Regions from separate parts of the Bacillus sp. Marseille-Q1617 genome, predicted to be linked through region 2. Evidence: riboswitches for the same ligand, from Rfam matches in the RefSeq annotation. Region 2 holds a riboswitch; each other region holds the start of a gene.

Region 1 (10,586 bases), 490 kb from region 2:
TGATGAATCGTGTCAAGGGACAGAAAATTCACGGTAACGCGCCTCCAGTCTTTTATTATTGAAGGGCTGACGTGGCGTCAGCCCTGTTTGGTGATGGTAAGGTTTGAACGGCTGGGTACCAGGTGGTGCCAGGCACAGATCGGGGTATTTGTACCTGGTACAAAATCAGCGAATTGTACCAGGTACAATCTCATCAATCGGTTCACCGGTTACTCAACTCTGATCATCCTATTCACTCACTTTCTCAGCAACCGATGTGTTCACGAGTGTCTCATGGTCTACTTGCTCCGGCAGTTCTCCCGCTTCCTCCATGATACTTTGCAGATTATCCCATTCTGCTGAATCCAGAATCGGATCTGTTGCGAAGGAGCCTTGTGATTTATAGCGGTCCACCACGGTTACGATGATGTCTAATTCAGTATCCTCGAAATACGGTTCGATGACTTCGGCGATTTCTTCAGGGGAGCTTTCTTGCACCCACTTCTGGGCTTTGTGAAGAGCCTTTGTGAACTTTTCGATGTCATCTTGGTTCTCTTTTATATAACTGTCCTTTGCCATGAAGGTAGTGTAAGGGACATGGCCGGATTCTGTACCGAAGGAAGCGACGATATGTCCTTTCCCTTCTTTTTCAAAAATCGATGCAGTTGGTTCGAACAGCTGCACATAATCACCTGTTCCTGATGCAAAGGCGTTGGCGATGTTGGCGAAATCGATATTCTGGATCAGGTTCAGATCATTATGGGGATCGATTCCGTGCTGTTTAAGCACAAATTCTCCGACCATCTGTGGCATGCCGCCTTTACGCTGACCCAGGAAAGTGGAGCCTTTCAGCTGGTCCCATTCAAAGTTTTCCACTTTTTCACGCGATACCAGGAAGGTACCGTCTGTTTGTGTGAGCTGGGCAAAGTTGATGACGGGATCATCGGACCCTTGCGCATGGACGTAAATGGATGTTTCAGAACCGACAAGCGCGATATCTGCCCCATCGGATAGTAAAGTGGTCATCGTCTTATCCCCGCCCCATGTGGTGGTGAGTTCAATATCGAGGCCTTCCTCTTTAAAAAAGCCTTTTTCAATTGCAACATATTGGGGAGCATAGAAGATGGAACGGGTAACTTCTGCCACGCGTACTTTTTCCAGCTCATTCTTTTCGCTTCCGCATGCTGTCAAGCCGATGGTGAGTACTGTGGTCAAGAGAAGGGTGAAGACGATTCGACTCCATTTTTTCATAAATATTTTCCTCCTTTGAATGAAACAAAAGCCTATACTAATACCCTCTAAACGGTTTTACATCATCATAGAGGGGTAGGATGCTCCTATAGAGAACCATGACAAGTTGAATATGAGATTTGATAAAATAGTTTATGTGACGTGTAAAAAATGTGTGAATACCCAGAGTGATTTTTGAAAGGAAGAGAGTATGATAAACGGAACAATTGTGAAAAAGACGTTATTTCCATCCCCGAACCCGCATGTCGAGCTCTATGAAATCGTCTATTTGTCAGGAGGTCTGCGAGTGAAAGGGCTGCTTGCACAGCCGGTACAAGAAGGAGAGTATGATGGCTTTCTGTATTTAAGAGGCGGAATTAAAGGAGTGGGGATGGTGCGTCCCGCCCGGATTGCCCAATTTGCCCAGCAAGGATTTATCGTGTTCGCGCCATTTTACCGCGGGAACCGTGGCGGGGAAGGGAATGAAGATTTTGCGGGGGATGACCGTGAAGATGCCTTGTCCGCATATCAGCTGCTCAAACAATACAAACGCGTACATAACCAGCGGATCCATGTCTTCGGTTTTTCCAGGGGAGGGGTCATGGCACTCTTCACCGGCATTGAAAGGAAAGACGTCACTTCCATCGTCACTTGGGGAGGGGTATCCGATATGTTCCTGACCTATGAAGAGCGGAAAGACCTTCGCAGGATGATGAAGAGGGTGATCGGCGGCAGTCCGAATAAATATCCTGAACGCTATGAGTGGCGGACCCCGCTGTATGAAATTGAAGGAATCTCAGCTCCTGTCCTGATCATTCACGGAAAAAAAGATCACAACGTTTCGATCGATCATGCATATAGATTAGAAAAAAGGCTGAAAGAGGCCGGGAAATCCGTTGAGTCATATTATTTTTCAGATTTCACGCATTATTTTCCCCCGCTGAAAAACCGTGAAATTGTCTCTATGCTTTGTGGTTGGATGAAAAAACAGAAGTAAAGGGGAATGACCATGGGAATGGGGCTCGAGCTTAATACCACGCTTGTCACGAAAGGGAAAGAGGTCAGAAAGGAAGACAATCTTTTTCAATTGCAAAAAGACGGTTACCGCTTATATCCGATGCACACTCCAATCGAAATTCGGACGACAAAGAAAAGCCATTCAAGGGGATATGCACGTATAGAAAAGATACAATGGCATGAAGGAAGGACAACGATTTCTTACAAACTGATATCGCTGAATAGGACCAATTAAGAGCCTGGTTATCAGGTTCTTTTTTATTTGCTGATAAATACAGGGATTAATTCTCATACTAATAAAAAACTGAGGTAAACAGATGATTGAAAAGTATGACAGCGTTCATAGTGGGTTAATGAGAGCGGCAAAATTAAATATCGACTATTGGATGGAATATAATTTCCTTACTCTGAAGTGGTGGATCATTGTCGTCTTAATGATCGGCCTCTGGGTGAAGATATTGAAGTTGGTGGATCGGCAGCAGCTGCCGAGGGTCCTTTTTCTCGGGATGGTTTGGATCATAGCTGCGGCGAATCTGGATGGATTTGGGTTTGAATTGGGTTTTTGGGGATATCCAACCGAACTCTTACCGATTTATCCAAAGGCCTATTTTTTTGATTACGCCTTGATTCCTGTCAGCTATATGTTCATTTATTATCATTTTCCGAAGGGGAAGGCATTCTTCATCGCCAATATGGTGTTAGCGGGCGGGGCTTCGTTTATCAGTGAGCCATTTTTTAGATGGCTTGATTATTACAAGGCTTATCATTGGGAACCGTGGTGGTCATTCGTGATCTATTTCCCCCTCTCGTATATCATTCGCTGGTTTGTGGAAAAAATCTTTAAGGTTCTTCCCGAACGATAAAAAGTGTGTTAACTTTAAATTGTTGATAGTTTACACAAAGGGGAGAACAGAGAATGAATGGGGAAAAATTAAGAATGATCATCCAATGCAGTATTTTTGCTGCAATAACAGGGATTTTTGCGCAGATTGAAATTCCGCTTCCGCTTGTCCCGATCAGCGGGCAGACTTTGGCGGTAGGGATTACAGCGACGATTCTCGGAAGTAGATACGGAGCTTTTGCCATGATTGGCTATGCCGCACTTGGAGCGGTCGGGGTGCCGGTATTTGCCGGGTTCAGCGGGGGAGCGCAGGTGCTTGTCGGCCCTACCGGCGGCTACATTTTCGGGTTCATTGCAGCGGCATTTATTACAGGATTGATCTTAGAAAAGACGAAATTCAACCTTACAATGGCCATGATCGCAAACACAGCAGGGATGGTCATCACCCTGTTACTTGGTACAATCCAATTGAAATATGTGGCCGATCTGAGCTGGGCGCAGGCTATGGCAGCGGGAGTGTATCCTTTTATCGTAGTAGGGCTTATCAAAGCATTCCTGGCCAGCTGGATAGGTATTACGGTTAGAAAACGTCTGGTGCAGGCGAAATTGATACAGGGCAGTCAAGAAGCGGCTGCTTAATTGAAAAAGCCGGATCTCTTCGAAAGAAGATCCGGCTTTTATAGTGCAGTTTTTTGATGGGGCGGGATGAGGGGGAATGAGCTTCCTCTTGGCATTCCCCACGTCTAAAATTTGTACATCATCCAATAGCCGATATCTTCAAAGCCGATATTCTTATAGATACTGCCTGCTTCAGGATTATCATAAAAAAGGCAGAGCTCCTTGCCTTCCTGAAGTACATCAAGGCACAGTCTGGTCATGCACTCGGTCGCATATCCTTTTTTCTTATGATCAGGGTGGGTACACACAGCCACGATCATCGCAGACATGCTGTTTTCAGCAGTGGTAGAGGCGGAGGATACATAGATGCCGTCTTTTTTAATGTAGTAGCTGCGCGCGACCCCTTTTTCCATACCATGTTTTCTTTTCTCCACAGTGAAATTTCCCCCGCTGAACTCAAGGATTTTTTTGTAGAGTTCAACTAGTCCGGGCAGGTCTTTCGTGGAGGCTTTTTCAACATGATTAAGTTCCTCATTTGACAATGAGCCGCGGTTATGCCTTTTTGATTGATATTCCCTCGTTAAGAAAGGTTCTACCTTTGAAGTGACCGCCTTTAGACCTGACATGATACTGAAATCATCGCAGTGATTAATAATGTCGGCGAATCCCTCTGCATCAAAATCTCCTGCGGAGTACGGAATGAAGTTTTCCCTATATTTTAAGAGGACCCCTCTCAGTCTTCCCAACTCGTCAAAATCTCCCCAAATGGTTTGGAAATCCTGTTCATAGCCAAATGCCTCTATATCGCCGATGATGAATAAATTCTCGGCAGGCTGCATTTGGATCAACTGCTGACATTGCTCATCATCTGCCTGGGTTAATACTCTGATCATTTCACTATCCCCTTTATAAGTTTAATTGATATATTACCAATATTTCTAATATTTAGTAAAGAGGAATTTGCAAAAAATATTCGTTGTTGTTTTAAAAAGCTCAATTTAGGGAAAGTTAGCAACAATACATGATGAAGGAGGCGGTATACATGTTGTGGACCATCATCGGGATACTTGTTGTCCTGTGGTTATTGGGACTGATCTTCAAGATCGGCGGAGCCATCATCCATATTTTATTGATCATTGCCGTGGTCGTGTTCTTATGGAATCTGATTACAGGCAAGAAGAAACGCTTATAGCTTATTTAAAAGGAGGAGGAATCCTCTTTTTTTATTTGGTTGGGATTTGGTGGAGGAAATCAAGGGAAGCGCAGCCGGCGAGGAGAGGGCCGGACTGGTGCCCCGTGGATTGCCGGGTTGGTAACTTCGGATTTTGTCGATTGTTGTAGAATTGTTGGTAAAATCAAAAAAACGTTGATAAACGAAGATTTTCGTTGATAAGCCTTATAAAACGTTGATAACCTAGAATTTTCGTTGATAAGCCTTATAAAACGTCGATAACTTCAATTTTCATTGGTAAGACTGATAATCACAGGGTTTTCGCTAATTCCCCCAGAAAAACCGACGCCAAAAATAAAGACCAGCCAAACACTATGCCGTGTTCGACGGGTCTTATTGAAATAAATGTGATTAATTTACAGCGGGACCGCCTTTAGCTTCGATCTCGGCAGGTACGTTTGTGAATTTCTTGAAATTTTCGTTGAATTGGCGTGCAAGTTCAGTTGCTTTCACTTTGTACGCTTCTTCATTAGACCATGTTTTAATCGGTTGAAGCACTTCATCAGGTACACCTGGTACATGTACCGGAATGTTCAATCCGAAGATTTCGTCTGTTTCCGTTTCAACGTTCGTCAGTTCACCTTCTAAGGCTGCCTGCACCATTGCGCGTGTGTAAGATAACTTCATGCGGTTACCCACACCGTATTCTCCTCCGGTCCAGCCAGTGTTTACGAGGTAGACTTCTGCATTGTGCTCATCGATTTTCTTACCGAGCATTTCTGCGTAGCGAGTAGCGGCAAGCGGCAGGAAAGGAGAACCGAAGCAAGTAGAGAATGTGGCCTGCGGTGAAGTGATTCCGCGCTCAGTTCCTGCTAATTTAGATGTATAACCGCTTAAGAAATGGTACATAGCCTGCTCTTTCGTCAGTTTACTGATCGGAGGCAGGACGCCGAATGCATCGGCAGTCAGGAATACGATGGTATTAGGGTGGCCGGCAACGCTAGGCTCCACGATGTTTTCCATTGCTTGAAGCGGATAAGCTGCACGCGTGTTTTCTGTTAAACTATTATCATCATAATCCGGAATGCGGGATTCTTCATCAAGAACCACGTTTTCCAATACGGATCCAAAGCGGATGGCATCAAAGATTTGAGGCTCTTTTTCACGAGTCAGGCCGATGCATTTCGCATAGCAGCCGCCTTCGATGTTGAATACGCCATTCGGTGACCAGCCGTGTTCGTCGTCCCCGATCAAACGGCGGTTGGGATCTGCTGATAATGTCGTTTTGCCTGTTCCGGATAGGCCGAAGAATAGTGCGACGTCGCCTTCGCGTCCTACATTTGCCGAACAGTGCATGGAAAGGATGTCTGCTTCAGGAAGCATGTAATTCATGACGGAGAAGATCGATTTCTTCATTTCTCCTGCATATTCCGTTCCGCCGATCAGGACGATGCGTTTTTCAAAAGAAACGATGATGAATGTTTCAGAATTTGTCCCGTCCACAGCAGGGTCTGCTTTAAAGTTTGGAGCTGATACGATCGTAAATTCTGATTTATGTGAGATTAACTCTTCCGCACTCGGACGGATGAACAGCTGATGCGCGAAAAGGTTATGCCACGCAAATTCATTGATTACCTGGATCGGAAGTCTATGTTTTGGATCTGCACCTGCAAATCCGTTGAAGACGAATACTTCTTCTTTTTCTTTTAAGTATGCAAGGACTTTATGGTATAATTTATCGAATGATTCAGCGGAGATTGGCTGATTAACAGCTCCCCAATCAATTTTATCTTTTGTTGTAGGCTCCTCTACAGTAAATTTATCTTTAGGAGAGCGCCCTGTATATTTGCCAGTTTCAGCTCTGACTGCACCTGAAGAAGTTAAAACGCCTTCATTTCTATGAAGAACTTTTTCCACTAATTGTGAAACAGACAGTTGATTTTTGATATTTTGACCGCTAAGTAATTCTGTTAACTCACTAGACATGCTCACTGAATTCATTAGAACCCTTCCTTTATATAAATTTAAATACCACTTTGTTGTTGTATCTTTTCAAAAATAGTATAACACAATTAATTTATTAGTCTATACTATTTAGCATTTTTTTATATTGTGACTTAAACTTGTAACATTTTCCTTTAAAAACGCAACTTATTTCTCCCTATCTAAGCAGTTTATGCTTGTCCTCAGGAAATTCCTCATTCATATACCCACGTTTCCGTGTTTCTTCTTATATAAATGTCAGAAGCCTGCCCAATAATCAATCAAAACATTGTTCCCAGCGGTAAATGTGGCATCATGCTGTTAATCTTTACATACTAAAAAATATTTGACACCCTTTGGCGTTAACGTTATTATTGTACCTTGAACGGATACTCTTATCCTGAGCTGGTGGAGGGAGCAGACCCTATGAAACCCAGCAACCTGCTAAATAGAAAGTTGGTCCTTTTTGTAATAGGGAAGGATCCCATGAAGCGAAGGTGCTAAACTGAGGCAAGGTGGACAACCTTGAACGATAAGAGAGAAAAGGCGCGGCTATGATGTGAAACCTTTCCTCTTTGTACTTTTTCCCGAGGAAGGGTTTTTTCTATTTTATAGTGGAGCATTAGTGATTAAATCTCATGTTTTTATATAAGGTCGTTTTTCTCTTCCTTATAAAAAAACCATGTTTACTTCATACTACTTAGGGAATGAGTACCGTATCTGTTTAATTGTTTTGTCGGTGGAAATCGGCAATTATGCTTAAGGAGGAACCTTAATGTCAACAAAACGTCGTCTGTTTACATCTGAGTCCGTAACGGAAGGACATCCAGATAAAATTTGTGACCAAATCTCTGATTCAATTCTTGATGCCATTTTAACGAATGACCCGAATGCCCGTGTAGCATGTGAAACATCTGTTACAACAGGTCTTGTCCTTGTTGCAGGTGAAATCACAACAAATACGTATGTGGACATCCCTAAAATCGTCCGTGAAACGATCCGTGGGATCGGATACACACGTGCGAAGTACGGTTTTGATGCAGAAACTTGTGCAGTTTTGACATCAATCGATGAGCAGTCTGCCGATATCGCCCAAGGTGTGGACCAAGCACTTGAAGCGCGTGAAGGACAAATGTCTGATGAAGAAATCGATGCAATCGGTGCAGGTGACCAAGGTCTGATGTTCGGATTTGCCTGCAACGAAACGAAGGAGCTTATGCCTCTTCCGATTTCCCTTGCACATAAATTATCCCGCCAGCTGACTGAAGTACGCAAAGAAGAAGTTCTTCCTTACCTTCGTCCGGACGGTAAAACGCAGGTAACGGTTGAATATGATGAGAACGATAAGCCTGTACGCATCGACACAATCGTTATCTCAACTCAGCACCACCCTGAAGTTTCGCTTGAGCAGATCCAGCGTAACCTGAAAGAATATGTCATCGATCCTATTGTTCCTAAAGAACTGATCGACGAAAAAACAAAATACTTCATCAACCCTACCGGCCGTTTTGTTATCGGCGGTCCTCAAGGTGATGCGGGTCTTACAGGCCGTAAAATCATCGTTGACACATACGGCGGATACGCACGTCACGGCGGCGGCGCATTCTCCGGTAAGGATGCGACGAAGGTTGACCGCTCGGCTGCATATGCAGCGCGCTATGTAGCGAAAAACATCGTGGCTGCCGGCCTTGCTGAAAAGTGTGAAGTTCAATTGGCGTATGCGATCGGTGTAGCACAGCCTGTATCCATCTCGGTTGATACATTCGGAACGGGTAAGGTTTCTGAGGATGTATTGGTTGATGTGGTAAGCAGCAACTTCGATCTTCGCCCTGCAGGAATCATCAAGATGCTCGATCTTCGCCGTCCGATTTACAAGCAGACAGCTGCTTACGGACACTTTGGCCGCAACGATCTTGACCTTCCTTGGGAGCGTACGAACAAAGCTGAAGTATTGAAAGCTGAAGCTCTTAAGTAATAACAGGTATGAGAAAACCAATACTCTTTTATGGGTGTTGGTTTTTTTGATGTATTTGGATTGGGGCGGCTGGTTGAGTGAAGTTGTATTCGGTGCGTACAAGTTTTGAATGAGGGTATGGGTTTCGAAGTCAAAGAAGTCAAGGTAAGGAAACTCATGCGGAATTTGTCGAAATATGAAGAATGGCAGATATATTAGGATTTTGGCAGCTAAAATGAAAAAATGGACGATAAAAAATATTTTTGGACGATAAAAATGAAAGACGGCAGATAAAATCGAAAAATGGCCGAAAGCTTCACCATACCGCAAAGTCCTGCCATACTCAATTAGCTTGAGTCGTGCCTGGTCCCGAAAGCAAGAATCGAGCCAGGCACAACCTCGGGATGATTAAATCCACTTCAACCCTCCCGTAATTTAACACGAGTAATCTCACTCAGGTTGGGGTATCACAAGTATAAGAGTTAAAAGGGTTTGATGCTTTTATAATACTGGCCTTTTTCGGCATATTCCCTGGAGATGCGTTTCATCTCACTGATATCATGTTCGTTCAATTCCCTCACCACTTTTGCAGGACGGCCAAAGGCAAGCGTGTTTGGAGGGATGACTTTTCCCTGAGGGACCAGACTACCGGCTCCGATAAAAGCACCTTCACCGATCTCGGCGTTATCCAGGATGATCGATCCCATGCCAATGAGGGCTTTTTTTCTGATTTTGCAGCTATGTAAGATGACACCGTGGCCGACTGTCACTTCATCTTCAAGGATAAGGGGATTTCCAGGGCTTTGATGAAGGATGGAGTTGTCCTGGACATTCACTTTGCTCCCAATCCTGGTAGGTGCAACGTCTCCTCTGATGACGGTATTGAACCAGATGCTGGATTCTTCCCCGATCTCAACATCCCCGGAAATCGTTACATAATCGGCAACATAAGCAGATTCTGCAATAACAGGTTTTTTATCATGGTATGGATAGAGCATTTTTCACTACCCCTTTCAATAATATTTACTATAATAATGGTAGCAGATGATAACCATTAGAGAAACATTTAAGGAGGATTTGCCATGTGGAAATGGGAAACAGATCAAGAGGCAAAAGCAGTCATCGTCATCATTCATGGAGCAATGGAACATCATGGCCGATACGGCTGGCTCATTGAAATGTGGCGTGCAGCAGGTTTCCATGTCATTATGGGTGATTTGCCGGGGCAGGGAATGACGTCGAGAAGACAAAGAGGACATATCGATTCGTTCGACGAATATCTTATCGAGGTGAAAGACTGGGTTCAGGCTGCTTATCAGTTTGAACTGCCTGTATTCCTCCTTGGCCACAGCATGGGCGGACTCATTGCCGTACGGATGCTTCAGGAGTCCCATGTCAAGTTGGCAGGGGTCATATTATCTTCACCTTGCCTGGGTCTTGTGAATGGACCGTCCAAACCGATCGAATTACTGTCGTATGGATTGAATAAATTTGCCCCGATGGTCAAATTCCCATCAGGATTGACGATTGATATGGCGACCCGGAATGCGGATGTCAGGGAGATTGACAGCAACGATACACTTTATATCACGAAAGTTTCTGTCCGCTGGTACAGGGAGCTAGCACAGGCAATCAAGCTTGCCACAGTCAACTTGAATAAAATGCCGGATATCCCTCTTCTGGTGCTCCAGGCTGGCGATGATAAAATCGTGGATAAAAGTGCAGTCAAGAAATGGTTCAATGAGCTGTCGCTTTCGGAAATGCACTATAAGGAATGGGCGAAATGCTATCAT
Region 2 (10,586 bases):
ATGTCTTTAGCAAGCTGGGAATCGACGTCTTTGGTGTTCATGACGACACGGTTGCGATATTGGTCGGGCATGTTTTCAAGCTGCAGTGCGTCAAGCAGATCCATTTTTGCAGCCAGTGCATAGTTCCCTGGGACTGCCGACAGGTCAACGCTTTCCACTGCCCGTGGAAGCTGTGCCGCTTCGATCGGTTTGAATTGAAGGTTTTTCACGTTTTTGTCGATGTCTTTTTCAGAAACCGTTAATGGATCTGTTCCTTCTTTCAATGTGATCAGCTTCGCATCCTCTAGGATTTGGAACGCTCTTGCAGCGTTTGTCGGGTCATTTGGAACGGCGATGGCGCTTCCTTCTTTGATGTCTTCGATCGAATCAAATTTGTTCGAGTAGATGCCCATCGGTGCTGTTGGTACGACGATGACTTCCGAAAGCTCCATGCCGTGCTGCTTTGCGAATGTTTCCATATAGATTTTATGCTGGAACAGGTTCGCGTCGAGGTCCCCCTGCGCGAGTGCGTTGTTCGGCTGGATGTAGTCGCTGAATTCCTTTACTTCAACGGTGTATCCTTTTTCCTCAAGCCCTGGTTTGATGGCTTTTGTCACCATGTCGCTGTACGGACCTGATGTCGCCCCAATCGTGATTTCTTTTTTATCCTCCGAGCTTGCTTCTTCTCCACCGCACGCCGCAAGCAAACTTACTGTCAATGCTGCTACTAAAAGTAAAAACCACTTTTTCATGAAATCTTCCCCCTAGGTTGTTTATCGTTTATCTACTAATCTTGCAAAAACATCGCCCGTATACTGGATGAGCTGCACCAAGCAAATCAAGACGACGACCGTGGTGATCATGACCGTATTGTCATAACGGTAGTAGCCGAAACGGATGGCCAGGTCACCGACACCGCCTCCGCCTACGATTCCTGCCATAGCGGAATAGGCGACCAAACTGATTGTTGTGATGGTGATGGCCTGGATGACGGCCGGCTTCGCTTCCGGCAGCAGGACGTCCTTGATGATCATCCATGGACTCGCCCCCACCGACACCGAGGCTTCGATGACTCCCTTATCAATCTCGCGAAGGGCCGTTTCTACCATTCTTGCAAAAAACGGAATCCCCGCTACAGACAGCGAAACGGATGCCGCCGTCGGTCCGATCGTCGTTCCCGTCAATATTTTTGTAAGAGGTAATAGTGCAACTAATAAAATGATGAACGGAACCGAGCGGACCATGTTGACAACGAAGCCGACGATTTTTTTAATGAAGCCGTTTTGCAGGAACAATCCCTTGTCTGTCACGAAAAGCAGGACACCGAGCGGCAGGCCCAGCAGGATCGCGATGGCCAATGAAATCCCGACCATATAGACGGTTTCCAGGAATGCTTTATTTAATTCTGGTAAAATCGCAATCAATGAATCAGGCAGCACGGTCGAGCACCTCCAGACTTTGTGTTTTAGCTGTTATGTAGCGGATGGCGGCCTGTATTTCAGCATCCTCTCCTATCAGCTCCATGATGAAAATCCCCAGCGGCGTTTCCTGGATATACTCGATTTTCCCATGAAGGATATTGCCTCGGACCTTATATTTTTGGAACACTTCAGATACGACACTCTCTTCTGCGATAGAGCCCTTGAACTGGATTTTGATCAGCTTGCCCGTCCGGCTCTTCAGTAAGTGAGGCGGCAGTTCAAACTGCAGGATGTTTTCGATGAACTGTTTTGTAAGCGGCTGTCTCGGGTTGGCGAAAAGATCATACACAGGGCCTTCCTCCACGATTCTGCCGTCCTGCATGACGGCCATCCTGTCGCAGATTTCTTTTACAACTTCCATTTCGTGCGTGATGAGGACGATGGTCAGTCCCAGTTGTTTGTTGATGTCTTTTAAAAGTTTAAGGATCGACTTGGTCGTGCTCGGATCCAGCGCCGAAGTCGCTTCGTCGCACAGCAGGACGGAAGGATTGTTCGCGAGTGCCCTTGCGATGCCGACCCGCTGCTTCTGGCCGCCACTCAGCTGTGCCGGATAGGCTTGAGCTTTGTCGCTCAGCCCCACCATCTCGAGCAGTTCTGTCACCCTTGGTTCGATCTTTGCCTTTGGCACCCTCGCTGCTTTCAAGGCAAAAGCAAGGTTTTCGTATACCGTTTTCGCTTTGATGAGGTGGAAGTGCTGAAAAATCATGCTGATTTTCTGGCGTGCGAGGCGGAGTTCTCTGGATTTCAGCTTCGTCAAGTCCCGTCCGTCGATGATGATCTCCCCTGATGTCGGCTTTTCCAGTAAATTGAGGCATCTGATAAGCGAGCTTTTTCCGGCCCCGCTGTAACCGACGATACCGAAAATTTCTCCTTTTTGAATGGTGACGGAGACATTATCCACACCAAGCACCGTTTGCTTTTTTGTTTTGTATTCTTTTACTAGATTTCTGATTTGGATCATCATTCACACCCCTTTTCTTTATGTATTGATGTTTGGCCAAATAAAAAATGCTTCTTTCAATTACTGAAAGAAGCATCGCGTTTATGTCATCGACTTATCTTTCAGAATGAAATCCATTCTGCAGGAATTAGCACCGTTCCATAATTGGAGGTTGCCGGACGTCACAGGGCCTGATCCCTCGGTCGCTCTTGATAATTTGAAAGTATTTAATTTTCGAAGTTTTTAATCTTATAGGAGATGATATATGGTTTGTTTTGGGAAGTCAATAAGGGATTTTGAGTTTGTTTTTTATGTAAGCGATTTCTTTGCTGTGGTTAAAGGGGATAGGCTGAACTGAAAAATTTTCCTTGTATACCGCTTTTGATTTCCGTGGAAGACTTCGCTTTGCGCGGGCGAGCGTGGAGCCTCCTCGGCTTTGCCTGCGGGGTCTCCACTGCTTCGCTTTTCCCGCAGGAGTCTACGTCTTCTACTACAATCAACGCTGGAGTGAGACAATTAATCAATGTTACGGTTGACCATGGATTAAGACAAAAACCTTCCTTGGAGGAAGCACTTAACTTTTAAACAAACGTTTGATTAACGTCTCAAATCCTCGATGGAGAAAGGTTTTGAAGGTTTAAACAAACGTTTAATTAAAATTGAAAAGCCCGCCTCGTATTGAGATTACGAGGTGGGCTTGGGTCACTTATTATAAAACTTCATAATCCGTCACATTACGTTCTACCACACGTGCTCCGTCTACGCTTACTAGCGCGCCGCCTGAGCTTCCGAATACGCCGGTTGTGATCAAGTTGTCCATTGCTGCTTTGACTTGGATTGTATCGATCGGGTCGATGGGATCGTTGACGCTGATTTTCGCTGTTTTGCCAGTTTCGGTTTTAAATTCTAATTCAAGTACCTTTGCCATGTTGAGATCTCCTCCTCCCTCTTAAATTTCAACGTCATTACGCGTTGATATCGAAGTTTTGAATCTTTTCTACGTTGAATAAGTTTTTCTCTGAAAGACCTGCGAGTGACTGAGCTGCGCTGTGCATCTCATCCGGAGTAGCCGAGCCTTTGATGTAGCTGTATGATTTGTACTTGTACTTCGGGTTGCCTTTCTCATCCATCCCGTCGTTGTATGCAAACCTCAGCTTTGTTCCTTTCAAATCCGCTGTTGCCATGGTGCCTCACCTCCTTTCACCTTTTATATAGGGATCGGGGGAGGAAAAGGACACCTTGGTTTGAAATATTTTTATTGGGGAGGTTGGGAACGGGGAATGGGTAGGTTGGATTATGGTTGTGCCTGGCACACGAGGGGGTGATTGTTCCTGGCACAAAAGGGGCTAATTGTGCCAGGAACAGAACAGCCGGATTGTGCCTGGCACCCGAATGGATTGAAGCCTTTCCTTCAAAGGCGCTGCTTCGGTGCATGGTTCAAAACATAGAGATCGAGCTTGGCTCAAACCAGACCCTTTGAGCCAGGCTCACTTGTACTAATCTTTGGCAAAACCACTGTTAAACAAAAAAAAGCCCTTCCCGGACCAACGATCCAAAAAGAGCTTCTCCTTATTTATCAGCCGCTTCGCTGCAGCTCTCCCGCTTCACTAAATGAACCGGTACCACTACTTTCTTCGCCAATTCCCGCTTTGATTGAATCTGGTCGAGAAGGAGTTCCACCGCTGATTCACCCATGAATTCCGTGTAGACCTTCACAGTCGTCAGGGAAGGCTGAAGGAACTTTGATGTTGCGATGTCATTGAATCCGACGATAGACACTTCGTCCGGAATGGCGATTCCTTCTTCATGAAGGGCACGGATCGCTCCGATCGCCATCGAGTCCGATGCGACAAAGAAGGCTGACGGGACATCATCTTTTTTCAGGGCTTCCTTTATGAGGCTGTAGCCGCTTTCCGACGTGAAGTTCCCGTCCGTCCAGATGAAGGCGGGGTTATGGAGTCCTTTCAATGAAAGGTACTCCCGGAACGTGACTTCCCGTTCGTCCCGGATCGGCTCTTCATCGAGGACGTATTCCTTTCCGCCGATGTATCCGATACTCTTATGGCCTAGGCTCAAGAGGTAGTCGAGCACTTCGGTCATCGCTTTCCTGAAATCGACGACCACGGAGTCGTAGTCATCCGATGGTGAGTAATCGACGAGGACCAGCTGGCGGGCTGCTTTTTCAAAAGCATCGATTTCGGATTGGCTGTACTTCCCGACCGCAATGATGCCGTCGAGTTCTGAAAGCCTGGTCGGGTCGATTGTGTTACCGTTCTTGAACAGCTTGACGAGGTCGATGTTTCTTTCCTGACACTCCCGCTCCACCCCGTTGCGGACGGCCATGTAGTATGGGTCGGCCATTTCCTGCTGATCGGAGTACCAATAAACCAGGCCAAACTGGAGTCGGTCGCTGATTTGCTGAGGGTCTTTCCGGTTCCTCAGGGTTTTGTAATTCATGTCCTGGGCGATCTGGAAAATCTTCTTCTTCGTTTCGTCCGTTACGGACAGTGAAGCATCATAGTTCAGGACCCTTGAAACGGTCGCGAGTGAGACTCCCGCTTTTTGTGCTATGTCTTTTAAAGTGGCCATCCCACTTCCCCCTTTATTGCTATTTACCTGGGAGAGAAGCGGGCCGCTCGACTTACTTCTCTCTTGCATTTTGATTGTTATTTTGAATGCTCTTCTAAAGCCGCTGTTGATTTCCGTGCAAGACTTCGCTTTCCGCGGGTGACCCGTGAGCCTCCTCGTCGCTGCGCTCCTGTGGGGTCTCACATTGGCCACTTCTCCCGCAGGAGTCTTCGCCTTGCACTCCAATCAACAGCTGGAGCCGGTTTTATTATTCAAAAGTACATTTTCTTTGAAAAAAAGTAGGTCAACCCTGTACTTAAATTCATACCACTCTTTACTTTAAAACAAATCAGCCTGAATTTCCATCAATATGGGGATTTCTTATCAGACTTCCTTTAACTTCCAGATTAATGATTGAAAGTCTCCTTTTATCACAGTGTTTTCAGTGACGACGGTGCCGCTGAACATTGGGGGGATCAAGAGCCCGATGTTCATGAGCTCGTCTCCGTACGCCCGGTGAACTGTTTGTCCCGTCCCTTCTATTTCGTACAGGGCATCCGGGTCCAGCCCCTGCAGCCTGATCCGTTTCAGGGATGGGTTCGGGACGGCCAATGTCCGGTAAAATGCTGCGATGGCCTCACCTTTTTCGGCATCCGCGACCATCCAGGCAGTGTCATTGCCTTCGAATGGACTTAACAGGCGGTAAAATGAACCGAACTGGAGGAGCTGGCGGTTTTCTTTTACAAATTCAACCTGCTTCTTTACTTCCTGCTGTTCTTCCTCTGAAAATCGAGTGGCATCGAGCTCGTAGCCGAACGCCCCGAACATGGAGACGTGGAACCGGGTATCGAGGGGCGTCGACCTGCCTGTCTGGTGATTCGGGCAGCTCGATACGTGTGCGCCCATCGATGACAGCGGGTACACAAGCGAAGTGCCCCATTGGATCTTCAAGCGTTCAATGGCATCGGTGTTGTCACTCGTCCACGTTTGCGGCATGTAATAGAGCATGCCCGGATCAAAACGGTTCCCCCCGCTTGCGCAGGATTCGAACAGGATATGCGGAAACTTGCTGGTCAGCCTTTCAAGCAGCTGATAGAGACCGAGCACGTACCGGTGGGCGACCTCTCCCTGACGGTCGCTGCCAACAGAGTCGGACCCCACTTCCGTCATATTTCGGTTCATGTCCCATTTCACATACGAAATCCTTGATGAAGAAAGGATCGCGGACAGGGTTTCATCCAAATAATCGACCACGTCCTGCTTGGACAGATCAAGGATGAATTGATTCCGGCCGTGTGAAAGCGGCCGGTCCTTCACGCCGAGTACCCAGTCCGGGTGGGCTTTGTACAGGTCGCTCTTTTCGGAAATCATTTCAGGCTCCACCCAAAGACCGAAGCTCATGCCGGTTTGCTCCGAGACTTTTTCACTCAAGCCAGCGATTCCATCCGGCAGCTTGCTCCGGTCAACCGTCCAATCACCCAGCGACGTCGTATCGTCATTGCGTCCCTGGAACCACCCGTCATCCAGTGCAAACAATTCGATTCCAAGCTCTGAGGCCGAACGGCAGATCTCGAGGATCTTTTCTTCATTAAAATCAAAGTATGTCGCTTCCCAGTTATTGATGAGGATCGGGCGTTCCTTCCCGCGCCACTCGCCCCTGACTAGCCTGGATTCATAGAGGCGGTGGAAGGTTTGACTCATACCGTTCAGACCTTGATCGGAATACACCATGACGGCTTCAGGCGTCTGAAATGCCTCTCCGCTTTCCAGTTTCCATTCAAACCCGAATGGATTCACTCCAAGCAATGCCCTGGATGTATCATAGAGATCAACCTCGACACCGCCGAAGAAATTTCCGCTGTACACCAGATTGAATCCATATACTTCACCTTGTGATTCGGTCGTTTCCGGGGACTTCAGCGCAAAGAATGGATTGTGAAGCGAGCTGGATACCCCTTTTTTGCTGTCGATCGACTGCAGCCCTTTTCGGAGCGGGCTTGCTGCCACATGGCGTTCGCGTATCCAAGAACCATGAAGATGGATGAATTCGAAATCGGAATGAGGCAAATCTACCGATGCGCTGAGTAAGCGCTCGATCACCACGGGTTCAGCCCCTACATTCCGGAGCTTCACACTGCGAACAACTGCGTCCCGCTCATGATACACCGTATAGAACACATCCATCTGGATTCCGGCCGTCGCATCTTCCAATGTGATGACCAGCGTCTCCGCTTCATCTTCACGTTCTGCATAGGTCGCGGGCAGCCCTTCCAGTCCAGGTTTCCCTGCAAGTATTTCATAACCTTTGAAAATGAAGTGAGACGTCCTGCTCCCATTCGAATATTTTAAAACAAACGCAGGCTCACGGTAATCACTTGTCCCGAAACCGGGATACTCCTGTTTCAAGAATTCCAGTGAAAAAAACTGATTTCCTTCATAAGGGAACGAAGCGTTCCCCAATGGCTCTGCCGGAAGCTGGCGCAGATGGGAAAAGTCGTGGCGTTGCTTCACTTTTTTCCCGAAATAAAGCTGTCCGAGCTGTTCATTTTCCATGACGGAGAAAATATAGCTGACGTTTTTCCCCTGAAGATGAAATTGTTTCGTCTGTTCCGACACATAGATTGGCATGTTGAGTCATCCTTTCCTTTCGTTCTTATCACCAGCGGTATTTCAGCAAAAAATTATTTCACCGCACTTCCAAGCATCCCTGAAATGAACTGTCGCTGAAGTGCCAGGAAGAAGATGATGATTGGAATCGTTGCAATCGTCACCCCTGCCATGACCTGACCGTAATCGATCCGGGAAAGTCCGAAAAGACTGGACAGTGCAACCGGGAATGTGTACATATCATTGGACGACAATGCGATCAATGGCCATAGGAAGCTGTTCCACTGATAAAGGAACAAGAAGATCGCCGTTGCCGCGAGTGCAGGCTTCATGGACGGCAGGACAATTTTAAAGAAAATCTTCCACTCTCCGGAGCCGTCGATTCTCGCCGCTTCGATCAAGGAAGTCGGGAACGCCAGCATATTCTGCCTCATGAGGAAGATGGCAAACGGATACGCAAGGTTCGGCAGGATCACTGCCTGATACGTATTCAGCCAGCCGAAGCCCGCCATCATTTTAAACAGAGGGATGATGGTTGCGTGGTAAGGGACCATCATCGAAAGCAGGAACACACCAAAGATGATGTTTCTGCCTTTAAAACGAAACTTGGCAAACGCGTAGGCTGCCATCGAACAAATCAATAAACTCAATACGGTGTAGACGATCGCGATGAATAGGGAGTTAAACATGACCTTCCCAATATCAATCGACGCATTCAAATTTGGACGTTTTCTGCAAGTTTCTCTCCCGGTACTAGGACCGGAGGCTTTGAAAACATCTTGCCGCTCTCATTCGTCGCCCCGATCGCCGCCCAGTAAAACGGGAACAGGGAAACGAGGGCACCCAAGGCCAGGACACTATATAAACCGATTTTCTTTCCTACTTTAGACTGTCTCATTCTTGATCACCCGTTATTTTGAATTGTATGAACGTCATGATTGCGATCAGGACCACAATCACATATGCAATGGTTGAAGCATAGCCAAAATCAAAGAAGCGGAACCCGGTCTGGTACAGATACATCCCGATCGTCAGTGTCGCATCACTCGGTCCGCCCTTCGTCAATACGAACGGCTCGTCGAATAGCTGAAGCGTTCCAATCGTCGACAGCACGACGGTAAACAATATGACCGGCTTCAGCTGCGGGATGGTGATGGCAAAGAATTGACGCACCCGGGATGCCCCGTCCATGCTTGCCGCTTCATAAAGCTCCTCGGGAATATTCTGCAGGCCGGCCAGGTAAATGACCATGTTATACCCGACCCATCTCCATGTCATCGCGATGATCAGGGACGCTTTTGCCCAGAACGGGTCGTTCAGCCACGGTATGGCCTTGAATCCAAGGGACGTCAGCAGCTGGTTGACCACCCCGTCATTCATCAGCATGATGGAGAAAATGATGGAGTAGGCGACCAATGACGTGACGGCCGGCAGGAAGAAGGTCACCCGGAAGAATCCTTTCATGCGAAGCAAAGCCGAGTTTAATAATGAAGCCAGCACAAGGGCCAGCAGGACCATGATCGGCACCTGGATGATTAATAGAATAAAGGTATTTTTAAGTGCGGTGTGGAAAATTTCATCCGATAACAGCCGTTTGTAATTATCCAGCCCGACAAATGTCAGATTCGCGCCCTGTCCGGTCTGAAAGCTGAGGATCAGCGATGAAATGATCGGATAAAGCATAAAGATACTGAACAGAATGACGGCTGGTGCTATGAATAAATATGGGATATATGTCTTTGACTTCATACATCATCCTTCTCTCTTGCGGAATTTATTAGCGGATGCGGTTCGTTCAGCCCCGCAGAATGTGATAGAAAAAGAGAGACCTAGATCACCAGAAGAACCTCTTGGCTCTAAATCTCTCTTTTAATTAGGAAAACTTGAATCTAGTTTGCTTTACGTTCCGTACGATCTTCCAATCGTTTCGCTGCTTCTTTTAGCGCTTTTTCAGGATCTGTACCGTTGAATGTATCTGCCTGTGCCTTGATGGCTTCATCAAGTGCCACTGAATAGTCTTTTGTGTAATATGCGGTCGGCACATCCTTCATCTCGTCTGCAAACAGCTCCCAGATCTTCTGACCTCCGAAGAATTCGTCTTCGCCAGTGAAAACGTCAGAATCGTAAGTAGTATTCAGAGACGGGAATAGGCCGTAGTCTTCCATCGCCATGATCTGTGTCTCTTTATCCGTTGAGAAATACTCAAGGAAATCATAAGCAGCATCCGCATTTTCAGAAGCGGCAGGAATCATCCAGCTGGATCCGCCGAGGTTCGAAGCGCGGTTTCCGCCTTCTTCAAAGGCAGGAAGCTTGAATACTCCCCAATCCCCTTTTGTATCTTTCGCCTGGTCGATGATCGTTCCGTAATACCATGCGCCGAACGGAATCGTCGCGACAGATCCGTCGACCGTAGAAGAAACGACACCGTTCCATCCGTCTACATTCTTGATCAGGTCTGCATCGGCAAATTTCTTTTGCATTTCCATTGCTTTCACGGCTTCAGGACTTGTCAGATCGATGTTTCCTTCTTCGTCATAATAGAAAACACCTTGCTGGTTCAACATCATCCGGAAAGTCGGATCATCTTTGAACATGTCCAGAGGCATCGCATATGAACCTGTTTTTTCCTTGATTTTCTTACCTGCTTCCAGGAAGTCATCCCATGTCTCGATGTCTTCTGCTTTCACTCCCGCTTCTTCAAACAGGCTTCTGCGGTAGAACATCCCCCCCGGGCCCGCATCGAATGGCATGGCGAAGTATTTTCCATCCACCTGTGCCAGGTCATTTTTGAAAGAAGGGAACTTATCTTTATGATCGTCAAATCCTTTTTCTGAAAGGTCCAGGAATCCTTGAGGGAATGCCTGAACATATCCCTGGATGCGGTCATCTTCCACCAATACGATGTCAGGAAGCCCGACGCCGCCTGCTGCAAGACCAGTTGACAGTTTGTCATACACATCCAAACGCCCGATGTCTTCCACTTTCAGTTTCACATTCGGATGCTCCTTTTG
Region 3 (10,586 bases), 110 kb from region 2:
AAGATCAAGGTAAATAACAGCACGGCTAAACTTAGTAAACTGATCGATTTTTTCATGATATTCTCTCCTATCGTCTTCTGATGATTTTCGATAATGTATTTCCTGCAGTCTGAAGTCCTTGAACCATCACCACTAAAATAATGACCGTTACAATCATGACCGAAGTTTCAAAACGCTGATACCCATAGGCGATGGCAAGATCCCCGAGACCTCCTCCGCCGACTGCCCCGGCCATGGCGGATGCACCTACGAGACCGATTGTGGCAATCGTGATATTCAGGACCAATGTGCTCAGTGCTTCCGGGATAAGGATTCCGAAGATGATCTGCCACGGCCCTGCCCCCATGGATTCCGCTGCTTCAATGACACCGGGTTCCACTTCAAGGAGCGAGCTTTCTACCAGTCTCGCAATATACGGTGCTGCAAACACAACAAGCGGCACCACTGCTGCGGCCGTTCCGATCGACGTCCCCACTACCAATCTTGTAAAAGGAATGATTGCCACCATCAGGATGATGAACGGAATGGACCGGAACACGTTGATGATACTGCTTAATACAGAAAAGATGGCTTTGTTCTCCAGTAAGTGCCCCTTCCTCGTCACGACGACAATGATTCCAAGCGGAAGTCCGATCAACGTCGCAAATAGCAGTGAAAATGATACCATCGCCACGGTATCCCACGTAGCTTCTATGATCTTAGGCCAAAACATCTCCCAATTAACTTGCACGCTTTTCCACCTCACTTACAAATAATCGCTGCTGCCAGTACCGCAGAATCTCTGTCGTTTCCCTCTCGCTTCCGATGATCTGGACGATGAGATTCCCGAATGGCTTTCCTTGAAGCTCCGTTATCTGCCCAAACAGTACATTGATATGGGCATTGAATTTTTTTGCCGTTTCCGAAAGGATCGGTGCCCCTGTCGAATCCCCTTTGAAAATCAGGCGGCAAATGCGTCCCTCGCCGCTGCCATTCAATTTATCCAGTACGGACGATGGCAGCTGGTCATTCATGACACTTTTCACGAAGTTTTTCGTTGTAGCCGTCTGCGGGTTGGAAAAAATATCGAAGACGCTTCCTTCTTCTACGATTTCTCCATTTTCCATCACCGCCACTTTGTCACAGATTTCCCGGATCACCTGCATTTCGTGGGTAATCATCACAATCGTGATACCGTACTCTGCGTTGATTCGTTTTAAAAGATTCAGGATTGATTCCGTCGTCTGCGGATCGAGTGCCGATGTCGCTTCGTCACATAGCAGGATCGAAGGGGATGTCGCCAGTGCCCTTGCAATTCCCACTCTCTGCTTCTGTCCGCCTGACAGTTCATCAGGATAATGTTTCGCTTTATCTTCCAGGCCGACAAAGGCCAATAATTCTTTTACTCTCTCATTGATTTTCTCTTTCGGCCATTTTGCCAGTTTCAGAGGATAGGCGATATTACCTGCCACCGTCCGGGATTGAAACAGATTGAAGTGTTGAAAGATCATCCCGATGCGGTGCCGTTCTTTTCGGAGATCGACCGCCGACTGCTCTTTCAGGCTCTGCTCTTCAATGAAAATATCGCCTGACGATGGTTTCTCCAAATAATTGAGACAGCGGACGAGCGTGCTTTTCCCCGCACCGCTGAATCCGATGACCCCATAGATTTCTCCCTTTTTCACTTGAAAGGACACATTCTTCAAAGCGGTGAACGGCCCATCCTTCGTCTCGAATATTTTTGTAACATTCTGAACTCTGATCATACAGGACTTGCTCCTTTCACTATGAATTCTTCTTGATGTTTCAGGACATGTATGAAATAAAAAGGGCCCCTCTTCATAAGAAGAGAGGCACAAAATGGTATATGTCCCGCTCTTCTCATCTTTCAAGTCATTTGACTTGATGGAATTGGCACGGTATTCATAAAGAACCCGTTGCCGAGGTTTCGCAGGGCCAGTCCCTCCACCTCTCTGGATAAGAAGATATCGCTTTATTAAATTAATGTAATAGTGCGTTTAAGCATTAGGGTAATAGTATAGGATTCTAATTGGTTTGTCAATCCTGTTTTTGAAGATTTTACATTACGCAGGACATAATCAATTTGGTCACTTTAACCAGTCTTCAACTAGCTGCTGCACTACTTTACGCTTTTCAATGGGAAGCATATGGCCTGCTTTGTTTAAAATGACATAGGTTGACTCTGGAAACTTATTGAGCAAGAAATCATAATCTTTGTATCCGCAGATACAGTCCTGTTTCCCAAGAATGATCAGTGCCTGCTGCCGCATGGTAGAGACATCATGGAAAGGTTCTTTAGGGAAAAAGTAGCCCTTTTCTCTCCAGTTTGAGGTTAAAAATTCTCTGTTGGCCAAAAAGCGTCCAGGCTGGACTTCATTTAAAAAGCAGTCGAGGTTTTCTTTATTTTGATAAACAAACAGTGTTTCGAAAGCATTTCTTATTTCAGACTCCAGCCCATTAAGTAAATCATCATCTTTTTCTAAGACTGTCTTTTCAGGCAGCGTCCTCTCTTTAATATGAAGGGCAGATGCAAGCAAACAAATTCTCTCAACTTGGTTTTTTCTTAAATGCAGTATCCCCTGAGCTAAATATCCACCAAAAGAAAATCCTATTAAGGAAAATACCTTATTAGGGAGTACGGTATCTATAAAATCTACTATATTTGTAAGCATATCAGTGGTTGTTCTGAGGTTTTCGTCAATTTCACTCCGTCCGTGTGCAGGCAGGTCAATGTAAATTCTTTGGTACCCATCCATATTCAAGAAAATGGGTTCCAGCCAAGCCTTCATGGAACGGTGATCTGTTCCCATGGAATGAAGGATTAATAGAGGGGTACCTTCGCCAACCATTTCATAAAAAATACTGCCCATCTTCACTTTGCAAATCATAATCGATTCCACCTTACGCAACTTAGTATAGAGTGATGTATTCCATACTTTATTCAAAAATCCTGCTGTGTTGGTGGAATAAGGTTCTACTTTTATAAAATCGGTGTCATTTCGTAAAGAAGCATTGGGATAAAACTAAAAACAATTCCAGTAAAGTCTCTTAACACCGCTATTGATTTCCGTGCAAGACTTCGCTTTCCGCGGGCGGTTGGTGAGCCTCCTCGTCGCGATGCTCCTGTGGGGTCTCACCTAACACGCTTTTCCCGCAGGAGTCTTCGTCATGCACTCCAATCAACCGCTGGAAAAAGCTAAAATCTATTTGTACATTTTCAAATAATAAAAACCCGAACTTGTTTGCCTTCAAGGATGCAAACTAGTTCGGGTTTTACTTAGTATTCAGGCTTTCTTTTATCGTTATTAACTCGTCACTTCTTCCTTCTCGCGGATTTTCTTTTTCATCCGCTCGCGGTCGCGTTCAAGGATCGGCTTCAGGTATTTACCTGTGTAGGAACCTTTTGCTTCTGCGACTTTTTCAGGGGTTCCGCTGGCGATGATGGTGCCGCCTTTGTCGCCTCCTTCTGGTCCGAGGTCGACGATGTAGTCGGCCGCTTTGATGACGTCCAGGTTGTGTTCGATGACAAGGACCGTATCCCCGTTTTCAACGAGGCGCTGAAGTACGGTCAGCAGGCGTGAAATGTCATCGACGTGGAGACCGGTTGTCGGTTCGTCCAGGATGTAAAGTGAACGCCCTGTTGAACGGCGGTGCAGTTCGGACGCCAGCTTCACACGCTGTGCTTCTCCTCCTGAGAGAGTCGTCGCCGGCTGGCCGAGTGTGATGTAGCCCAAGCCGACATCAAAGATCGTTTGAAGCTTCCGTTTGATTTTCGGAATGTTCTCGAAGAACTTCACCGCATCTTCGACTGTCATTTCAAGAACGTCCGCAATGTTCTTGTCCTTGTATTTCACTTCAAGCGTTTCACGGTTATAACGCTTGCCGTGGCATACTTCACACGGAACATAGACGTCAGGCAGGAAGTGCATTTCGATTTTGATGATCCCGTCGCCGCGGCAGGCTTCGCATCTTCCGCCTTTTACGTTGAAGCTGAAGCGTCCTTTTTTATATCCTCGCACCTTGGCTTCATTGGTCGTCGCGAACACATCGCGGATATCATCGAAGACGCCCGTATAGGTTGCCGGGTTCGAACGGGGTGTACGGCCGATCGGCGATTGGTCGATATCGATGACTTTATCGAGATGGTCGATCCCCTTCACTTCTTTGTGCTCACCAGGTTTGGTTTTAGCATTGTGAAGCTTTTGGGCAAGGGATTTATGGAGGATCTCATTGATCAGCGTACTTTTACCGGAGCCGGAAACACCTGTGACTGCCGTAAAAACTCCCAGCGGAAACTTTGCCTTCACGTTGCTCAAATTATTTTCTTTCGCCCCGACAACTTCAAGATATCTTCCATCGGGCTTGCGTCTTTCCTGTGGAAGCGGGATGAATTTCTTTCCGGATAAATATTGTCCGGTCAAGGAATTTTTGTCATCCATGACTTCATCGGGTGTTCCCGCTGAGATAACCTCCCCGCCGTGCACGCCTGCCCCGGGACCGATATCGATCAGGTAATCGGCTGCAAGCATCGTATCTTCGTCATGCTCGACGACAATCAACGTATTCCCGATGTCACGCATATTTTTGAGTGTATCAATCAAGCGGTCATTGTCCCGCTGATGCAGGCCGATCGAAGGTTCATCAAGTATATAAAGAACCCCTGTCAGTCTGGATCCGATCTGGGTTGCGAGACGGATCCGCTGCGCCTCTCCCCCTGAAAGGGTTCCCGCAGCACGGCTTAATGTAAGATAATCAAGGCCGACATTCACAAGGAAGCCGAGTCGTTCACGGATCTCCCTCAGGATCAATCGTGCAATCTGCATGTCTTTTTCTGAAAGCTCGAGCTGTGCGAAGAAATGGTCAGCTTCCTCTATGGAGAAGGCAGTGACTTCCCCGATATGGAGCGAATCCACTTTCACGGCCAGACTTTCTTCTTTCAGGCGGTGGCCGTTACAGGTCGGACAGTCCTGCTGCGCCATGTACTTCTCCATTTGCTCACGGATGTAGTCCGAGCTTGTTTCACGGTAGCGGCGCTCTATATTTTTCATGACCCCTTCAAAGCGGAGATAATTCTCCCTCACTTGACCAAAGTCATTTTCGTAACGGAAATAGATCTCGTCTTTGCCGGAGCCTTTAAGGATTTTATCCATTTTATCTTTCGGGATATCCTTGACGGGAACATCCATCGGGATACTGTAGTGGTCACAGACCGCTTTCAGCAGTGATGGATAGTATTGTGAGCTGGTCGGCTCCCAAGGGGCAATCGCATGCTCATTGAGGGTGCGGTCCCAGTTGGGGATGACAAGTTCTTTGTCCACCTCAAGCTTCGTCCCCAGTCCGTCACAGCTTGGACATGCTCCAAAAGGACTGTTGAAGGAAAACATCCTCGGCTCAAGTTCCGTGATCGAGAACCCGCAATAAGGGCAGGCATGATGCTCACTGAACAGGAGCTCCTCTTCCCCGATCACATCGATGACGACCTGGCCTTCTGCAAGGCGGAGAGCCGTTTCCAAAGAATCCGATAACCGAGCTGAGACACCATCTTTTACTACGATACGGTCGATGATGACTTCGATGGAATGCTTCTTATTCTTTTCAAGCTTGATCTCTTCCCCGAGATCCTGGACCTCGCCGTCTACACGGACACGGACGAACCCCTGCTTCTTGATGTCTTCAAGCGTTTTGGCATGGGTGCCTTTGCGTCCGGAAACCACAGGGGCGAGCACCTGAAGCTTTGTCCGTTCGGGGTACTCAAGGATCCTGTCGACCATCTGCTCGATCGTCTGGGAAGAGATTTCGATGCCGTGATTCGGACAGATCGGTTTTCCGACACGGGCAAATAACAGACGGAGATAGTCATATATTTCAGTGACCGTCCCCACTGTTGAACGCGGGTTCTTGCTTGTCGTCTTCTGGTCGATCGAGATTGCCGGTGACAACCCTTCGATGGAATCGACATCCGGCTTATCCATCTGACCGAGGAATTGACGTGCATAAGCAGACAAGGACTCGACATAACGCCGCTGCCCTTCTGCGTATATCGTGTCAAAGGCAAGGGAAGATTTCCCCGATCCGGATAAACCGGTCAGGACGACCAGCTTATCTCTCGGAATTTTAATATCTATATTTTTTAAATTATGAGCTCTGGCTCCTTGTACGATAATTTGGTCTTTAGCCATTCCTGTTTCATCCTTCCGCCTTTAGCTCAAGAATGGTATCGCGAAGCTGGGCTGCCCGTTCAAAGTCGAGCGCCTTGGCCGCTTCTTTCATTTCCACTTCCAGGCTAGCAATAAGTTTTTGTCTCTCAGGTTTCGACATATTCGAAACTTTTGTCTCTTTCCCTTCGTAAACCCCTGCTTCTTCTGCGGCATGAGTCGCACGGATGACATCCCTGATTTCTTTTTGTATCGTCGTCGGTGTGATGCCGTGTTTCTCATTATATTCCTCTTGGATTTCACGACGGCGTTTCGTTTCGTCAATCGCTTTCTGCATCGAATCGGTCATCTTATCAGCATACATGATGACCTTACCGTTCGAGTTACGTGCTGCACGTCCGATCGTTTGAATCAGGGAACGCTCGGAACGGAGGAAACCTTCTTTATCCGCGTCGAGAATCGATACCAATGAAACCTCAGGGATATCGAGCCCCTCACGAAGCAGGTTGATCCCGACGAGAACATCAAATTTACCCAGACGGAGGTCACGGATGATTTCGATTCGCTCAAGCGTCTTGATTTCAGAGTGCAGGTATTGGACCTTGATGCCGATTTCCTTTAAGTAGGCTGAAAGATCCTCTGACATTTTCTTGGTCAATGTCGTCACGAGGACACGCTCATTTTTCTCGATGCGTTCATTGATTTCGCCAAGAAGGTCATCAATCTGCCCCTCGATCGGGCGCACTTCGATGATGGGATCGAGCAGTCCTGTCGGACGGATGATCTGTTCGACCATTTCCGGGCTGTGCTCAAGTTCATATGGCCCAGGTGTGGCTGATACATAAAGAAGCTGTTGTACCTTCTCTTCGAATTCCTCAAAACGGAGCGGTCTGTTATCCATCGCAGAAGGCAAACGGAAACCGTGGTCGACAAGGACTTTTTTACGTGCCTGGTCACCATTGAACATTCCCCTGATCTGCGGGAGGGTCACGTGGGACTCATCCACGACGATCATGAAATCATCCGGAAAATAATCCAGGAGGGTATATGGTGTAGAACCCGGCGGTCTGAGCGTCAAGTGACGGGAATAGTTTTCAATCCCGGAACAGAAGCCCATTTCCCTCATCATCTCAAGGTCATAGCGGGTTCTCTGTTCAAGCCGCTGAGCTTCTAAAAGCTTTCCGTCTTCCTTCATGATCGCCAACTGCTCTTCCAGTTCTTTTTCGATATTTTTGATTGCGACCTGCATCTTTTCTTCACGGGTTACGAAGTGGGATGCCGGGAAGATGGCGACGTGATCACGGTCTCCCATGATTTCGCCCGTCAGTGCATCGACCTCTCGGATACGGTCGATTTCGTCCCCGAAAAACTCCACGCGCATACAGTGTTCGTCGCGTGACGCCGGGAAGATTTCCACAACATCCCCGCGTACGCGAAACGTACCGCGCTGGAAATCGATATCGTTACGTTCATATTGGATATCCACAAGCTTGCGCAGAAGCTGATTCCGCTCAATCTCCATGCCTGTCCGGAGGGAGAGGACAAGCTCACGGTATTCTTCCGGGTTACCCAACCCGTATATACAAGAGACGGAAGCAATGATGATGACATCCCTGCGCTCGAATAAAGCGGATGTCGCCGAGTGGCGCAGCTTATCGATTTCATCATTAATGCTCGCGTCTTTTTCTATAAATGTATCGGTCTGGGGCACATACGCCTCAGGCTGATAATAATCGTAGTAGCTGACGAAATATTCGACAGCATTATCAGGGAAAAAATCTTTGAATTCGCTGTAAAGCTGACCGGCAAGTGTTTTGTTGTGGGCAATAATCAATGTCGGTTTCTCCACTTTTTGAATTACATTGGAAACGGTAAAGGTCTTACCGGTACCCGTTGCACCAAGCAGCGTCTGATGACGTTTTCCCTCATTAATTCCTCCAACCAATCTGTCAATCGCCTTCGGCTGATCGCCCTCCGGCTTGTATTTGGATTTTAACTGAAATTGTTCCTTCACCGTGAAACCTCCTATAATAAAGGATCCGTACCTTGTTATTTACCTATTTATTCACAAATTAAACACAGTCCATTCATCTATACACATTCTACCACATATCATACAGGAATAACCAATGAAAAGCGAACAAAAGTTCGTTTATTTTTGTGGATTGTGGATATGGAAAGAAATCTTATATTTTGGAATGATTGAGCGTGTGGATAAGGAGGGAAAGATGAATTAGTTAGAGGAGAAACGGACGAAATACGGACAATTTTTTCGATTTACCAACAAAAAATGAAAAATGCGGACAAATTTAGGTGTTTTACCGACAATTCGACAGAAACAGACAACTTCTGGCCTCCAACAAAATCGTCATTTACTTTCACGCTTTAAAGCAATCTGGGACGGGCCTTCAAATAATAAAGAAATACACACAGGTTGTGAATAACTATGTGTATAAGTTGTTATAAAATGTGGAAAACACTCATTTTATCCACATAAAAGAAAATAAACTGTGAATAATGTGTATGAATACGCATTCACAATGTGAATAAATTATTTCCCGATCCATTTATACACAAAAATACATCACTTATCCACAATCCACAACAAGAAAAAAGCCTGAGCACCGTTTCATCAACGGTGTTCAGGCATTTTTTCTTGCTTTGATCATCATTTGGTTGCTGTACCAGAATCCGATGGTCAGCGAGGCGGCGTCGATTACGATCAGCCACCAGGAATCTGTATACCCTTTGGAAACAGATGCAGCAATGAGTGCTACGGTAAGTATAAGTCCGACATAGTGATTGTACGTGACCCTTGTGAACAGGACCACGAGCAATCCCGGTAAAAAGATACCCAGTATGATTTTAGACACGGTCCACTCTCCTCAATTGAAGGGAATAACCATATTTTAACGAATATGCTTCTTTTAAGAAAGGATTTTCTCCCTATCCCTCCCCGTCTTGGATCAATCTCTCCGTCCGCTCTTTCAATTCACTGTGGGGAATGAATTTCTCGGAAAGCATATCCGGGAGTATGTAATCCAGGAAGTACCGGACACATTCCAGTTCTTTGAACTTTACGATTGTGGACAATGCACCCTGATAGATTTCCATGAACAGCGGATCGGGGTTGCCTTTCTGGATTTCACCGAATGATTCATACAGGAGATCGATTTTGTCTGCCACAGACAAGATCTTCCCTTCCAGTGATGCGTCTTTTCCTTCTTTGAACCTTCCTCTGTATACCTCTTGGTATTGGGGAGGAAATTCTGTCGAGATGAATTTCTTTACCATTTCGTCCTCGACCTGGCTGAACAGTTCGCGGAGTTCGACGGATGCATACTTCACGGGCGTTTTGATGTCTCCAGTGAACAGTTCGGCATAGTCATGGTTCAGTGCTTTTTCATAGAGGGATTTCCAGTCGACTTCCTGCCCGTCCTGTTCCTCCACGGTTCCAAGGAACTGAGCGATCTTCGTTACCTTGAAGGAATGACTGGCCACATTATGTTCATGGTATTTAAATCGGCCCGGACAGCGGACGAGCGTCTCCAGGTCGGAAAGACTTTTGAAATAATGATGAATTCCCATAGTATTCTCCTCTCTCTTTTATGGTCCCGGATGTACTTACCCTTTTTCTCTTTCCTGGAAACAAAATCAGTTCTCGTTAAGCAGTTCCTCCACTTCCCCAAGCAGAATGGCATTGAGTGCATCATGGTGAAGTGTCGGGATTTGGTGGGAGGCACCTGGAATGATATAGACTTTTTTTGGATGACAATCCTTGTAGCACTCCATTTGATCGTTCAGCCAGTCCGATTTTTCTCCATAAATCAACAAGAGCGGCAGCTTGCACCGGTTCATTTTTTCAATACCGTCATAATAAAGGGACTGCTTGTAAAAATGGTACCAGATTTCCGGATTCGCCTTATTCATATGAAGAAGCAGTTCTTTTCGTTCCATCTTGCTTTTCGTGTGCGCTTTGGAAATGATTTTAGCTAGGCGGACGGGATGGTTCCGGACCAGCTTCATTCCGGCCAGATGCATCAGCTTCAGTTTGTTGTGTATCACTTTCGGATAAGCCCCGATCAGGATGAGGGCGCAGACCTTATTTTTAAATAGTGATGCAAACTCCTGCGCGATCACCCCTCCGGCAGAGTATCCGATGAGTACACATGTGGATAACTTCAAGTGATCCAGAAGGAAGTTGATTTCTTCCGCATAGGAATCGAGGCTGACAAATGTCTTAAAGGACGGTGAATCCCCGTGTCCCGATAAATCCGGGATGATCAGCCGAAAATGCTTGGCAAGAGTGTGCTGTTTGGAAAAAACGATCCTCCCCATTCCCGGGGGATGAAGGAATACGAGCGGTGTCCCTTCCCCCATATCCTCGAAGTATAATGTCGAACCCTGATAGGGTACGCTTGGCATATATGA

The links. A riboswitch is a leader RNA that binds a small molecule or an ion and turns the genes downstream of it on or off. The one in region 2 is predicted to bind S-adenosylmethionine.
Region 1: linked by a shared signal. The riboswitch ahead of metK (methionine adenosyltransferase) and the one ahead of HWX64_RS14265 (methionine ABC transporter ATP-binding protein) in region 2 are both predicted to bind S-adenosylmethionine.
Region 3: linked by a shared signal. The riboswitch ahead of HWX64_RS14725 (methionine ABC transporter ATP-binding protein) and the one ahead of HWX64_RS14265 (methionine ABC transporter ATP-binding protein) in region 2 are both predicted to bind S-adenosylmethionine.

Annotation. Positions count from the first base shown of each region.
Region 1 covers NZ_CAHJXM010000002.1:1,047,607-1,058,192, forward strand. The annotation lists gene HWX64_RS16640 (ABC transporter ATP-binding protein) at 1-32, opposite strand, end outside; gene HWX64_RS16645 (ABC transporter substrate-binding protein) at 229-1,230, opposite strand; gene HWX64_RS16650 (S9 family peptidase) at 1,421-2,206, shown strand; gene HWX64_RS16655 (DUF2584 domain-containing protein) at 2,219-2,461, shown strand; gene HWX64_RS16660 (CBO0543 family protein) at 2,544-3,089, shown strand; gene HWX64_RS16665 (biotin transporter BioY) at 3,143-3,706, shown strand; gene HWX64_RS16670 (GNAT family N-acetyltransferase) at 3,811-4,578, opposite strand; gene HWX64_RS16675 (lmo0937 family membrane protein) at 4,728-4,877, shown strand; gene pckA (phosphoenolpyruvate carboxykinase (ATP)) at 5,268-6,857, opposite strand; SAM riboswitch class I at 7,232-7,378, shown strand; gene metK (methionine adenosyltransferase) at 7,615-8,814, shown strand; gene HWX64_RS16690 (gamma carbonic anhydrase family protein) at 9,276-9,791, opposite strand; gene HWX64_RS16695 (alpha/beta hydrolase) at 9,876-10,586, shown strand, end outside.
Region 2 covers NZ_CAHJXM010000002.1:556,278-566,863, reverse strand. The annotation lists gene HWX64_RS14275 (MetQ/NlpA family ABC transporter substrate-binding protein) at 1-731, opposite strand, end outside; gene HWX64_RS14270 (methionine ABC transporter permease) at 753-1,418, opposite strand; gene HWX64_RS14265 (methionine ABC transporter ATP-binding protein) at 1,408-2,421, opposite strand; SAM riboswitch class I at 2,513-2,619, opposite strand; gene HWX64_RS14260 (DUF2922 domain-containing protein) at 3,110-3,328, opposite strand; gene HWX64_RS14255 (DUF1659 domain-containing protein) at 3,366-3,584, opposite strand; gene HWX64_RS14250 (LacI family DNA-binding transcriptional regulator) at 3,970-4,989, opposite strand; gene HWX64_RS14245 (alpha-galactosidase) at 5,353-7,596, opposite strand; gene HWX64_RS14240 (carbohydrate ABC transporter permease) at 7,650-8,264, opposite strand; gene HWX64_RS22205 (hypothetical protein) at 8,291-8,473, opposite strand; gene HWX64_RS14235 (carbohydrate ABC transporter permease) at 8,470-9,324, opposite strand; gene HWX64_RS14230 (sugar ABC transporter substrate-binding protein) at 9,465-10,586, opposite strand, start outside.
Region 3 covers NZ_CAHJXM010000002.1:663,165-673,750, reverse strand. The annotation lists gene HWX64_RS14735 (MetQ/NlpA family ABC transporter substrate-binding protein) at 1-56, opposite strand, end outside; gene HWX64_RS14730 (methionine ABC transporter permease) at 68-712, opposite strand; gene HWX64_RS14725 (methionine ABC transporter ATP-binding protein) at 720-1,745, opposite strand; SAM riboswitch class I at 1,858-1,963, opposite strand; gene HWX64_RS14720 (alpha/beta fold hydrolase) at 2,088-2,870, opposite strand; gene uvrA (excinuclease ABC subunit UvrA) at 3,306-6,179, opposite strand; gene uvrB (excinuclease ABC subunit UvrB) at 6,187-8,169, opposite strand; gene HWX64_RS14705 (CsbA family protein) at 8,798-9,028, opposite strand; gene HWX64_RS14700 (HD domain-containing protein) at 9,102-9,743, opposite strand; gene HWX64_RS14695 (alpha/beta fold hydrolase) at 9,810-10,580, opposite strand.